DNA from 3 places in the Bacillus methanolicus genome. Region 3 is predicted to be linked to each of the others. Evidence: riboswitches for the same ligand, from Rfam matches in the RefSeq annotation. Region 3 holds a riboswitch; each other region holds the start of a gene.

Region 1 (4,449 bases), 690 kb from region 3:
AGGCAATGACAAAACATTGATTTTCGATTGCGCGTGCGATTAAGAGGCTTCGCCAATGGGAAAGTCGGGAATGAGGCCATTCTGCCACAACAAACAATGCTTCTGCACCTTCCGCAGTATGAGTGCGGATCCATTCCGGGAAACGAATATCGTAGCAAATTACCCCTGCAAATTTTCTGTTTTCAAGCTGAAATAAACCTTTTGATTTTCCGCGGGTCAAAAAAAGATGTTCATTCATCAGCTTGAATAAGTGGAGTTTACTGTATTCGTGAATTTTATTGCCGTGTTTGTCGACAATCAAAAGCGTGTTAAAGACTCCTTCAGAGGTTTTGTTTGCAACGGAGCCACCAACAAAATGGATCCCGTGTTTTCTTGCTGCATTTTGCAGAAAAACAGTTGTTTCACTAGCATTTTCATCGGCTATTTCATTGATTCGAGTCAAATCATATCCTGTAGTCCATAATTCCGGAAGAAGAATTATATCCGGTTTTTTTGCAGCAGCTTCTTGTATAAGATTTTCCGCAGATTGAAAATTTTTTTTCGGATCGCCGAAGGCAAGATCCATCTGAATACATGCTATAGTTAATTTCATGACCTTCACCCTGTTTGAAAAATTTTATTCTTTACAAGCTTACATTTACGTTATATTATTTTTGACTAGAATTTCAACAATTTTATAAAATGAAAATAATTTCTGATTGTAGGTGTAACGATGAAACATTTCTCCCAATCTGATTTATTAAACAGCCTTCCGAAACAATTTTTTGCTTCGCTTGTAAAAAAAACAAACCAATATATTGAGAAAGGCTATGATGTCATTAATCTAGGCCAGGGAAACCCTGACCAGCCGACTCCTGAACATATTGTGAAAAAACTTCAGCAAGCTGCAGCAAACCCTGTGAACCATAAATATTCACCATTTCAGGGATTTCGATATTTAAAACAAGCAGCTGCGTTATTTTATAAACGGGAATACGGGGTGGAACTGGATCCGGACAAAGAGGTGGCAATATTGTTCGGCGGGAAAGCCGGGCTTGTTGAAATTCCGCAATGTCTGTTAAACCCGGGGGATGCCGCTCTCGTTCCTGATCCGGGATACCCGGATTATTGGTCAGGGATTGTATTGGCTCGTGCTGAGATGATCACCATGCCGCTCCGTGAAGAAAACGACTTTCTTCCTGATTTTGCCGATCTGCCGGAAGAAGATGCAAAAAAAGCAAAATTAATGTTTTTGAATTACCCGAATAACCCGACCGGGGCAACGGCGACAAAAGAATTTTTTGAACAGACTGTCAAGTTTGCCGAGGAAAATGATATTTGTGTTGTTCATGACTTTGCATATGGAGCCATCGGCTTTGACGGACAAAAGCCGCTAAGCTTTTTGCAGTTTGAAGGTGCAAAAGATGTCGGTATTGAAATTTACACACTCTCTAAAACTTATAACATGGCAGGATGGCGGGTCGGGTTTGCGGTTGGAAACGAAAGTGTGATTTCTGCCATTAACCTTTTACAGGATCACTTGTATGTCAGCTTGTTTGGAGCAGTTCAGGAGGCCGCAGCTTCTGCGTTGACAGAGTCTCAGGAATGTGTAGAAAAACTGAACAAAATGTACGAGTCAAGACGAAATGTTTTGATTAACGGGTTAAGGTCAATAGGCTGGAACGTAACAGCTCCAAAAGGATCATTTTTTGCCTGGCTGAAAGTGCCGGATAACTTTACATCAGAACAATTTTCTGATTATCTTCTTGAAAAAGCGCATATCGTCGTTGCGCCGGGCATTGGCTTTGGCAAGCATGGAGAAGGCTATGTCAGAGCAGGATTACTGACTTCTGAAGAAAGACTTTTAGAAGCAGTTGAGCGAATTAAAGCTTTAAAAATTTTTTAAAATGATGGATTGACAAATCAAAATATTCCTGCGATAATCCAAATAAATCTAGCGCGTAAAAAATTGAATATGAACCAAATATTGTTTTCTTATCAAGAGCAGGCGGAGGGACGAGCCCAATGAAGCCCGGCAACCGACTTATTTTATAAGCACGGTGCTAATTCTTGCAGCAATAGCTGAAAGATGAGAAGATCTTAGTTTGCAGCACTAACCTCTTCTTGTCGAAGAGGTTTTTTTGTTGCGTAAGAAAGAGGTTATCAACCGGTTTTTGAATTTATCGACCAGTCTTAAGGATATCGATGCCTGCCGAATGGGAGCAAATGCACCTTGAACGGGAGTAAACTCCTGATAAACAAAAATAAACATTTTTCGTAAGTATTAACCAGTTTCCATGAAAGGAAGATTCCAATTGAGTGAAATCATTGCGACGTACTTAGTGTTTGACTCCAAACATGACCCTGAAAAAAAAGCGGAAGAAATTGCCCTTGGGCTAACAGTCGGTTCCTGGACCAATTTGCCTGAACTCGAAAAAAATCAGCTCAAAAAACATAAGGGGAGAGTCGTTTCTGTAGAAGGTCTGGCACCCGGGGGAGCTCAAAAAGAAACGGAAGCTTTGATTAAAATTGCCTATCCGACAGTGAATTTTTCATTTGACATTCCAGCCATATTAACAACTGTTTTCGGAAAATTATCAATGGATGGAAAAATAAAACTGCTGGATTTACAGTTTAGCAGCGAGCTAAAAAAAGCTTTTCCCGGACCGCGATTCGGCATTCCCGGCATCCGTGAAAAATTAAATGTGTACGATAGGCCGCTCGTCATGAGTATTTTCAAAGGCTTAATTGGCCGGGATCTTAATTATTTGCTATTCCAGCTAAAGGAACAGGCAAAAGGCGGAGTCGATATTGTGAAAGATGACGAAATACTGTTTGAAAATGAGCTGACGCCATTTGAACAACGAATAACTGAAGGGAAAAAAGCTCTCCTTGATGTTTTTGAAACAACCGGGCACCGGACATTGTATGCAGTCAATTTAACAGGGCGTTCGTCAAAGCTTCGTGATCAGGCAAGAAAGGCTGCGGAATTGGGTGCAGACATATTGCTGTTTAATGTGTTTTCCTATGGCTTGGACATTCTTCAAGAGCTTCGGGAAGATGATAACATTGCCCTCCCGATTATGGCTCACCCGGCATTCAGCGGCGCGATCACCTCATCACCTTACTACGGTTTGTCTCATTCGCTTTTACTCGGTAAGCTAACCCGCTATGCGGGAGCCGATTTCTCTTTGTTTCCTTCACCGTATGGGACGGTTGCACTTGAAAGAGACAAGGCACTTGCGATGGCTGTAGCTTTAAGAGAAAGAGAAGACTATAAGCCGAGCTTTCCGGTTCCTTCAGCAGGCATTCATCCAGGCTTGGTGCCTCTTCTTGTACAGGATTTTGGAATTGACAGCATTATCAATGCAGGCGGCGGTGTTCACGGACATCCGGATGGCACAAAGGGAGGAGGACTTGCATTCAGGCAGGCAATTGATGCAGTTCTTTCCGGCAAATCACTATCCGAAAGCGCGGAGACCTTTCCAGAACTTAGAAAGGCAATTGATTTATGGGGTTCCTTCGAGGTGAACGTATGAAAAAATTTGCCGTATTTTGTGATTTTGATGGAACGATTACGGAAAAAGATAATATAATTTCGATTATGCAAAATTTCGCTCCTTCTGAGTGGATTCAAGTGAAGGACCAAATTTTAGCTCAGGAAATTACAAACCAAGAGGGAGTAGGGAAGATGTTTTCCCTTCTCCCAAGCAGATTAAGAAATAAAATTGCCCATTTTACTGTTCAGAATGCCTCTATTCGCCCCGGATTTCAAGAGTTCATTGATTTTCTTAATGAACATGATATTCCATTATTTATTGTTAGCGGCGGAATTGATTTTTTTGTAGAACCAATTCTTAAAAGATTTGGACCTTTTGCAGGATTATATTGCAACGGAGCTGATTTCAGCGGGGAAAATATTGAGATTCTATGGCCGTACAGCTGTGATGATTATTGTTCAAATGGTTGCGGCTGCTGCAAGCCTTCCGTTATCAGAAAACTGGAAGGAAACAGATTTTATAAAATTGTGGTTGGCGACTCGATCACGGATTTAGAAGCAGCTAAACAGGCTGATTACGTTCTTGCCCGGGATTTTTTAGAGGATAAATGCCGGGAACTAGGTATTCGATTTGATTCATTTGAAACATTTTTTGATTGTATAGAATCTATTAAAAAGATGATTGGGGTGAGAGCATGAGTTTGTTGGCTGAGAGATGGAATGAGCTTGCTGATGTAAAAGATGAATTGGCGGAAAGAGACTGGTTTATGGGGACGAGCGGGAATCTCGCAATTAAGGTTAGTGACAAACCTTTGCAATTTCTTGTAACAGCAAGCGGCAAAGACAAGCGAAAACGTACGGAAGAGGATTTTCTTCTTGTTGACGAAAACGGTCGGCCGGTAGAAAACACTCACTTAAAGCCATCAGCTGAAACTTTGCTTCATGTAGAAATTTACAAAAAGACGAATGCT
Region 2 (4,449 bases), 1.1 Mb from region 3:
CTCTTTCCTTTCATACCCTCCGGCATTATTTTGGCAATGACTTTTAAAAACGATTTTCCGGCTTTAGGGATTTTATCAAACACTTCAAGTGATTGCGGTTCACGGTAAATGTTATAGCCGCCGAATAATTCATCTGCTCCTTCACCGGATAAAACAACCGTCACATGCTTTCTTGCTTCGCGTGCAACAAAATATAATGGAACGCATGCAGGGTCTGCAAGCGGATCATCCATATGCCACATAATTTTCGGAAGTTCGTTCATATATTCTTCAGGCGAAATCACATAGCTGATGTTTTCAACGCCAAGCTTCTCAGCCGTCTCTTTCGCTACATCAATTTCACTGAATCCATTGCGTCCAAACCCTACTGAGAATGTCTTTATTGCAGGATGAAACTCTTTTGCAATCGAAGCAATAAGGGAAGAATCGATTCCACCTGAAAGGAATGAACCGACAGGCACATCGCTTCGCATGTGAATTTTTACTGAATCAAATAAAACATCTCGAATTTCTTTAATAAATTCATCTTCTGATTTATGAACAGGGTTGAAAGAAGCCTTCCAATAACGCTTAATTTCCATTGGCGAGCCGACTTTTTTGATAAAATAATGGCCGGGCTCAAGTTTTTTTATTCCTTCAGACAACGTATTTGGTTCTGGCACAAATTGATACGTTAAATAATGCTGCAATGACTCGTAGTTTAATACATCGTTCTCAATTGCTAATAGAATACTTTTCTTTTCAGATGCAAAGAACGTTTTGTCACCATCTTCAAAATAGAAGAAAGGCTTAATACCAAAAGGATCGCGTGCACCGTACAGGGTTTGCTCCTGTTTATCCCAAATCACAAATGCGAACATGCCGCGAAGCTTTTCAACCGCCTTTTCTTTCAAATGGCTGTAAAGGGCAACAATAACCTCTGTATCAGATTCTGTAGCAAATGTAAGCCCTTCTTTAAGCAGCTCTTCGCGAAGTTCAACATAGTTATAAACTTCTCCGTTAAAAATGATCCAATAACGTTCATTTTCATAACTTAAAGGCTGGTGGCCGGATTCCAGATCAATGATGCTCAAACGACGGAAACCGAATTGTATATGGTCATCAAAGAAATAGCCGTCATCATCCGGTCCGCGATGGGTAATAATATTATTCATATTTTTAAACAGCAGTTTTTGTTCGTTGCGATATTCTTGTGCTTTCTCATGTACACAACCAATAAAACCACACATTATGTACGTCACCTTCTCCGTTTTTTCGAAAATAATATAAAAAATTATTACCTGTAATCATTCGTCATTCAACAAAAACATACTCTCTAATACTACCACTATTCACATTAAAAATGCACTTAGAACACAAAAAAATCGCCGGGAAAAATCAGGTATTAATTGAAGTTTACACGAATTTATATCGAAGTAAACCCCAATTGACAGCTCTCTAAAAAACGAGCATGTAGCTCCGCCCCTTTTCCACAAAAAATAGACGGAGAAATAAAACGGGAGTTACATAATTCAATGCAACTCCCATCGAATGTTAAATTTGTGCCTGTTGCTTTAAAGCTTCTGCTTTATCCGTACGCTCCCAAGGAAGGTCGATATCATTGCGTCCAAAATGGCCGTATGCTGCAGTCTGTTTGTAAATCGGACGGCGAAGGTCTAGCATCTTAATGATCCCTGCAGGGCGAAGGTCAAAGTTTTTGTTGACAAGGTCAACAAGAACATCTTCACTAACTTTTCCTGTACCAAATGTATCAATTGAAATCGATACCGGCTTGGCAACTCCGATCGCATATGCAAGCTGAACCTCAACTTTTTCTGCAAGTCCAGCAGCTACGATATTTTTCGCAACATACCGTGCCGCATAAGCAGCTGAACGGTCAACTTTTGTAGGATCCTTGCCAGAGAAAGCACCGCCGCCGTGGCGTGCATAACCCCCATAAGTATCAACGATAATTTTGCGACCTGTTAGGCCGGCATCCCCTTGAGGGCCTCCGATAACGAATCGGCCTGTCGGGTTGATGAAGTATTTTGTATTTTCATCGATTAATTCTTTTGGAACAACCGGGTCAATAACATATTCTTTAATATTACGCTGAATTTGCTCAAGTGTAATTTCAGGATGATGCTGAGTAGAAATAACGATTGTATCGATGCGTACAGGCTTATCGTTTTCATCATACTCAACAGTCACCTGAGTTTTTCCATCCGGACGAAGGTAAGGAAGAATCTCTTCTTTCCGCACTTCCGTTAATCGGCGGGCAAGCTTATGAGCAAGAGAGATTGGCAAAGGCATAAGCTCTTTTGTTTCGTTGCAGGCAAAGCCGAACATTAATCCCTGGTCTCCTGCTCCGATCGCTTCGATCTCTTCATCAGTCATTTGGCCTTCACGAGCTTCAAGAGCCTTGTCAACACCCATAGCAATATCAGGAGACTGCTCATCAATAGAAGTTAATACCGCACATGTTTCAGCATCAAAACCGTATTTTGCACGGGTGTAGCCAATATTTGCAACTGTTTCACGAACAATTTTAGGGATGTCTACATACGTAGAAGTTGTGATTTCTCCGGTAACCAACACCAAACCAGTAGTTACAGATGTTTCAGCAGCAACACGAGCATTCGCATCTTTTGCTAAAATGGCATCTAAGATTGCATCCGAAATTTGGTCACAAATTTTATCGGGATGACCTTCAGTTACTGATTCAGAAGTAAATAAACGACGTTTTTTTGACAACTGACTTCCTCCTTTATTTCATAATATAGAGCGAGGTTACAGGAAAATGGAAGCGCCTCGCATTAGTCCCTGCAGGCATAAGACGATCTGCGAGGAGGCATCTTTTCAGCCCCGCAGCAGGGCGGCTTATGACCCCCGAACCTGTGCACTGGGGGCTTGACAACTCACAAATCGTATTTCCATAACCTCAATTGATACGGTACTCATTCCCATTAGTATGAAATAAACATGGCAGTTTTATGATGCCTTAACTAAATTTTTTCCGGCATTATTGCCATAGATTGTTTTTGTCAAAACGAAAGACTGCATGCCCTTTGAAATAAACAAAATAAAAAACCTTCCCGCACATGAGGAAAGGTTGAAAACGTCAGGTTTGCGCCTTTCACTCTTATCGTTCAAGGACTTTATCCTTGCCTCAGGTTAGCACCTTTTCTCTAGACGTCTGTATTTCATCATAGAGCAGGTTGCTGGGTTTCATCGGGCCTGTCCCTCCACCATCTCGGGATAAGAGAGTATCCGTTCAAGGTTAAATCATATCTCATTGTGTTAAACGATGTCAATTGTTTTTTTTGCCTAAATTCTGCGCTGGACCTATGTTTTTCTATAGGGAGCAACTTCCGCTGTCGCAATTTTTCCGCAGAAATTTATGCCTGTTTTTTGCCACCCATTTATAAATGGGACTCCCAATCCTGTCAACGAGGGGAGCATGGATCAAAATCCCAAAGAAAAACGTTGCAGGTAAAAGAACAAGCAAGCGCCTTACTGCATAAAATCCTTTATAGATTTTGTTGGACGGAGTAACAATATGAAGTTCTTTCCTTAAATCTTCTTTTCGAAACGGAAAGCAGCTTTGCTTTTTCTCATACTCCTGAAGGGAGATCCACTCAACTTTGCCAAGCCAATCGAGTTTGTTGAATATTCTCTTTGTTTCCTGGCATAATGAGCATGTTTGATCGTACAACGCAATGGTTTTCAAGATGATCATTCCTATTATTTGTTAAACATAAGACTTGGGCAGATAAATCATAATTTATGTCTATTTTAACATACTATTTTAAAAACAGTTCAAAAGTACATTTTTTAAAATATTATTGAAACTTTCATATATAGTATAGACTAATTATTTAAAAGTGTTATACTAATTGATATGTAACCACTTACAAAAAACAAATGAAAAAGGAAGGTAATCATCAGATGAATTCTGTTACGATTCCGAACGAGTTGACTGATTTGTTAAAAGGAAGTAATGTTCAAATTCAATTGTCCGTCCCTCAATTAGTGGAAAAAGTGTTATACCGTAAAGAAGGGGCTTTAACATCAACCGGAGCAGTTCGTGCCACAACCGGGAAATACACCGGGCGTTCGCCTAAGGATAAATATATCGTGGAAGAAGCTTCTACAAAAGATAAAATCGATTGGGGCTCTGTTAACCAGCCAATTTCTGAAGAAGCATTTAATAAACTATATAATAAAGTAATAAACTACTTAAAGGAAAAAGAAGAAATATTTGTATTCAAAGGATTTGCGGGAGCTGACAAAAAGTACCGCATGCCGATTCAGGTAATAAATGAATATGCATGGCACAACCTGTTTGCCCATCAATTATTTATCCGCCCTACAGAAGAAGAATTGTTGGAGCATCAAGCGGAATTCACCGTGATTTCCGCTCCAAACTTTAAAGCAGATCCTGCAGTTGACGGTACGAGATCTGAAACC
Region 3 (4,449 bases):
TTTAATCTTAATTCATCATATGAAATCCATTGAAATGACAGATCCATCACTTTTTTGTCCACTTTCATGTATTTTGAAGAAACTTGATGAGTGTGTTCATCTTTCAACTCTGCCATTTCTCCGCCTTTTACATATTCATTCACTAACTCTTGAGCAGCTTCATTCTCTTTTCGAATAAATTCATTTCTTAGAACGAGTGCGCAGCACACGGAATTTACCCATAGCTCTTCAGACTGGAATAATACTTTTCCTTTATCCATCGCAACGGACACAGCTCCAAAAGGCTCCGCCACCACATAGCCGGAAATTCTGCCTTCAGAAAGTGCTGCCGGCATTTCAGCAGGAGGAAGTTCAATCACATTCACATCATCATATGGAAGCCCTTCTTTTTTTAACATTTGATAAAGCAGCATATTATGAGTAGAAAATTTGTGTGGGATGGCAAAATTTTTCCCTTTTAAGGCCTCCACACGGTTTATTTCTTTTGAAGATACGATTACATTTCCATCTCGATGGCCTAATGCGACCGCTTTTAAATCGATTCCTTGTTCTTTTGCTTTCATAGCTAGTTGTACAAGGACGGAAGCTCCATCAATCCTTCCTGTATTGAGAGCGTCCATTAATTCAGGCCACGATCCAAATTTCACAAGTTCAAGCTTGATATTTTTAAAGTTTTTCTTGCCGATCTCTTCTTCTATGTACAATGGCACTGCATGAGTGATTGGCAAGTACCCTATTTTAATTGTGCGTTTTCCGCCTCCGCTGCTATGTGTAGATACTTGACTTGACCCGCAGGCTGAAAGAATAATAAGGTTCATTATGAGCAATGATAAAGTAAAAGCTCTCCTAATTTTTTTCCTCATTGAATTAACCCCCTAATTATTTTTAAAAAGATAAATAAATAAAATAACAGAAAAATTCAACTCGCAATAACTTTCTGTAAATTAAATTTATCTGTATGGCATATTTTCTTACTGAAAAAATTAAATACTGTATTCCATTGGCTGTGCTGGACGGTTAAAATGAAACTCTTCGAAGATAATTTTTCGGAAATGCTGAAAGTCTTGATGACTTCGATCTCTCGGTCTTGATGTGTTGATTTTTATTTCTTTGCGGATACGTCCCGGATTTGCGCTCATGATCAGAATCCGATCAGATAAATAGATTGCTTCATCAATATCATGCGTTACAAGAATAATGGTTGTTTTTTCTTTGTCCTGAAGACGTAATAGTTCATCTTGTAAATAATAACGGTTAAACGTATCCAAAGCTGCAAATGGTTCGTCCATTAAGATTAGCTCCGGTTGAATGACCAGCGCTCTGGCAAGCGCAACCCGCTGCTGCATCCCTCCAGACAACTGATGGGGAAAGAGATTGGCTTTATCATTTAGTCCGACTAATCTTAAATAATGAAAAGCCCGCTCTCTTCGTTCGTTTGCGGGTATATTTGCTTGATCTTCTAATCCTAACTCCACATTTTTAAGAACCGACCGCCAAGGCAGCAGTCCATAATTTTGAAATAACATCACACACCGCCTGCTTGGCCGCTCCACTATATGTCCATCCAAAAGAACCCTGCCGCTGTCAGCTTTTTCAAAACCTCCGATCACATTTAAAAGAGTGCTTTTTCCGCATCCGCTCTCACCGAGTATAGAAATAATCTCCCCCTTTTTTAATTCAAACGAGACTTTATGTAATACTTGTTCTGTTTGCCCTTTGTTCGAAAAACTTTTACTGACACGATCAACTTTAATAATTACAGAATGATCCAATTTTCGCTTAACCTTCCTTTCACCTCGGCTGATTAATTTCATTAAATTCCTATCAAATTAGTGTGATTAATTGGTTGTTAGTAAGTTTAATATACTTTGTTCAAAAATTCAACCTTATAAAATTAAAAAGTTTCGAAAATTATGCAAAAAAGGAATTGACAGAATACAATTTCGTATAGTAAGTTTAAATAAAATTTAATATTGATGATTTCTTATCAAGAGAGGTCGAGGGACTGGCCCGATGAAGCCTCAGCAACCTTCAATGTTTCTACAACATTGAAAAGGTGCTAATTCCAGCAAGTTCATTTGAACTTGAAAGATAAGAAGGCGCTTGTGTTCACTGATTACAAAAGTCTTCTTATCATAGAAGACTTTTTTTATTTTTCCTACATAAAAGGAGTGACGGTCATGTATAAAGTAGACACAAAACTTGCACAAATCGGCAATCGAAGTGAAAAAGCAACAGGAACCGTAAACCCGCCAGTTTATTTTTCTACAGCTTATCGGCACGAAGGCATTGGACAATCAACCGGATATGACTATATCCGCACAGGAAATCCGACAAGACAGATTCTTGAAAATGCAATTGCCGATTTAGAAAAAGGTGATCAAGGCTTTGCCTGCAGTTCCGGAATGGCAGCCATATTTACGATTTTGTCTTTATTTCAATCCGGTGATGAATGGATTGTGAGCAAAGATTTGTATGGAGGAACATACCGGCTATTGGAACAGGGCTTTAAAAAATGGGGATTAAGCTGCAAATATGTAAATACGTGTTGTCCGGAAGAGCTTGAGAGTCATATTACTCCTCAAACAAAAGCTATCTTCCTGGAAACTCCGACAAATCCCCTCATGGAACAAACCGATATTTCATCAGTTTCAAAGATTGCGAAAAAGCACGATTTATTGCTGATTGTGGACAATACGTTCTACACTCCGCTGCTGCAGCAGCCTTTAGCACTTGGTGCGGACATCGTCATTCACAGTGCGACAAAATACCTTGGAGGGCATAATGACGTACTTGCCGGACTCATTGTTGCAAAAGGAAAAGAACTGTGCGAATCCCTTGCACTTTATCATAACGCTGCAGGGGCTGTTCTTAGTCCATTCGATTCATGGCTGTTAATGCGCGGAATGAAAACCTTGTCTCTTCGGATGAAGAAACATGAAGAAAATGCGAAAGCAATTGTATCTTATCTTTCTGAACATGAAGCAGTCATTGACGTTCTTTATCCCGGAAAAGGCGGAATGGTTTCATTCCGATTGAAAGATGAATCATGGGTAAATCCTTTTTTGCAAAGTCTTTCCCTTATCACTTTTGCCGAAAGCCTCGGAGGAGTAGAAAGTTTTATCACCTACCCTGCCACGCAGACTCATGCAGATATTCCTGAAGAAATCCGGCTGGAAAACGGAGTCTGTAATCGTCTATTAAGGTTTTCGGTAGGAATTGAAGATGTTCACGATTTAATAGAAGATTTGGAGCAGGCATTTGTCCATGCCCGGAAGGTGGTTGCAGTATGAATGAACAAGGAACTTTTTCTTTTGAAACATTGCTTCTTCACAATCGGCAAAAAATCGATCCAGTGACAGGTGCGGTAAGTGTGCCTATTCAGCATGCATCTACTTTTCATCAGTTTCACATCGACCAGTTCGGAAAATATGATTACAGCCGCAGCTTAAATCCAACTCGCGAAGCGCTCGAGGAAGTCATTGCGGAATTGGAAGAAGGAACGAGAGGATTTGCTTTTTCATCGGGAATGGCAGCTATATCCACCGCTTTTCTCCTTCTTTCCAAAGGAGATCATGTCATCCTTTCTGAAGATGTATACGGGGGTACTTTCAGGGTCGTAACACAAGTCTTGACCAGATATGGAATCGAGCACACATTTGTCGATATGACGAATCTTTCAGCCGTGCGTCAAGCGGTACGCCCTAATACAAAAGTTTTTTATATTGAAACACCGTCAAATCCTCTGCTAAAAGTGACGGATATTAAAGCAATCAGTCAAATCGCGAAGGAAAATGATGCATTAACCTTTGTTGATAACACATTTTTAACCCCTGCCCTGCAAAAACCCCTTACATTAGGAGCAGATGTTGTACTCCACAGTGCAACCAAATTTTTGTCGGGGCATAGTGATGTCGTAGCAGGTTTAGCAGTGGTTAAAGATGAAATTCTGGCCGAAAAGCTTGCCTTTTTACAAAATTCATTTGGTGCAGTTCTCGGTGTTCAAGATGCATGGTTGGTTTTGCGTGGTTTAAAAACGCTTCATGTCCGCCTTGAACAATCCATCAAATCAGCAAAAAAGATTGCGTCATTTTTGGAAGATCAACCATTAGTGAAAAAGGTTTATTATCCCGGACTGAAAAACCACCCGCAATATGCTTTGCAAGCAGAGCAGGCAAAAGGGCCGGGAGCCGTTCTTTCCTTTGAATTAATCAATGAACAAGTGCTTCGTTCATTTTTATCAAAGGTTCATATCCCTGTATTCGCCGTAAGTCTCGGGGCGGTCGAATCAATTCTTTCCTATCCCGCGAAAATGTCTCATGCGGCAATGCCGCAAGATGAAAGAGAAAAACGGGGAATCAGCGATACTCTTCTTCGTTTATCAGTAGGGCTTGAAAACCCGGATGATCTAATTCATGACTTTACTGTTGCTTTAAATGAACATTGTTA

What was found. Region 3 has a riboswitch for S-adenosylmethionine ahead of C0966_RS06250 (methionine biosynthesis PLP-dependent protein). Riboswitches for the same ligand answer to the same signal wherever they lie in the genome.
Region 1: another riboswitch for S-adenosylmethionine. It lies ahead of mtnW (2,3-diketo-5-methylthiopentyl-1-phosphate enolase); the one in region 3 lies ahead of C0966_RS06250 (methionine biosynthesis PLP-dependent protein).
Region 2: another riboswitch for S-adenosylmethionine. It lies ahead of metK (methionine adenosyltransferase); the one in region 3 lies ahead of C0966_RS06250 (methionine biosynthesis PLP-dependent protein).

What each region holds. Positions count from the first base shown of each region.
Region 1 covers NZ_PNFF01000001.1:549,353-553,801, forward strand. Annotated here, with positions in the region: gene C0966_RS02810 (carbon-nitrogen family hydrolase) at 1-592, opposite strand, end outside; gene C0966_RS02815 (pyridoxal phosphate-dependent aminotransferase) at 713-1,885, shown strand; SAM riboswitch class I at 1,972-2,075, shown strand; gene mtnW (2,3-diketo-5-methylthiopentyl-1-phosphate enolase) at 2,295-3,518, shown strand; gene C0966_RS02825 (2-hydroxy-3-keto-5-methylthiopentenyl-1-phosphate phosphatase) at 3,515-4,177, shown strand; gene C0966_RS02830 (methylthioribulose 1-phosphate dehydratase) at 4,174-4,449, shown strand, end outside.
Region 2 covers NZ_PNFF01000001.1:2,307,990-2,312,438, forward strand. Annotated here, with positions in the region: gene asnB (asparagine synthase (glutamine-hydrolyzing)) at 1-1,229, opposite strand, end outside; gene metK (methionine adenosyltransferase) at 1,534-2,733, opposite strand; SAM riboswitch class I at 3,119-3,244, opposite strand; gene C0966_RS11525 (thiol-disulfide oxidoreductase DCC family protein) at 3,335-3,718, opposite strand; gene pckA (phosphoenolpyruvate carboxykinase (ATP)) at 3,928-4,449, shown strand, end outside.
Region 3 covers NZ_PNFF01000001.1:1,241,555-1,246,003, forward strand. Annotated here, with positions in the region: gene C0966_RS06240 (ABC transporter substrate-binding protein) at 1-863, opposite strand, end outside; gene C0966_RS06245 (ABC transporter ATP-binding protein) at 984-1,772, opposite strand; SAM riboswitch class I at 1,982-2,098, shown strand; gene C0966_RS06250 (methionine biosynthesis PLP-dependent protein) at 2,181-3,293, shown strand; gene metC (cystathionine beta-lyase) at 3,290-4,449, shown strand, end outside.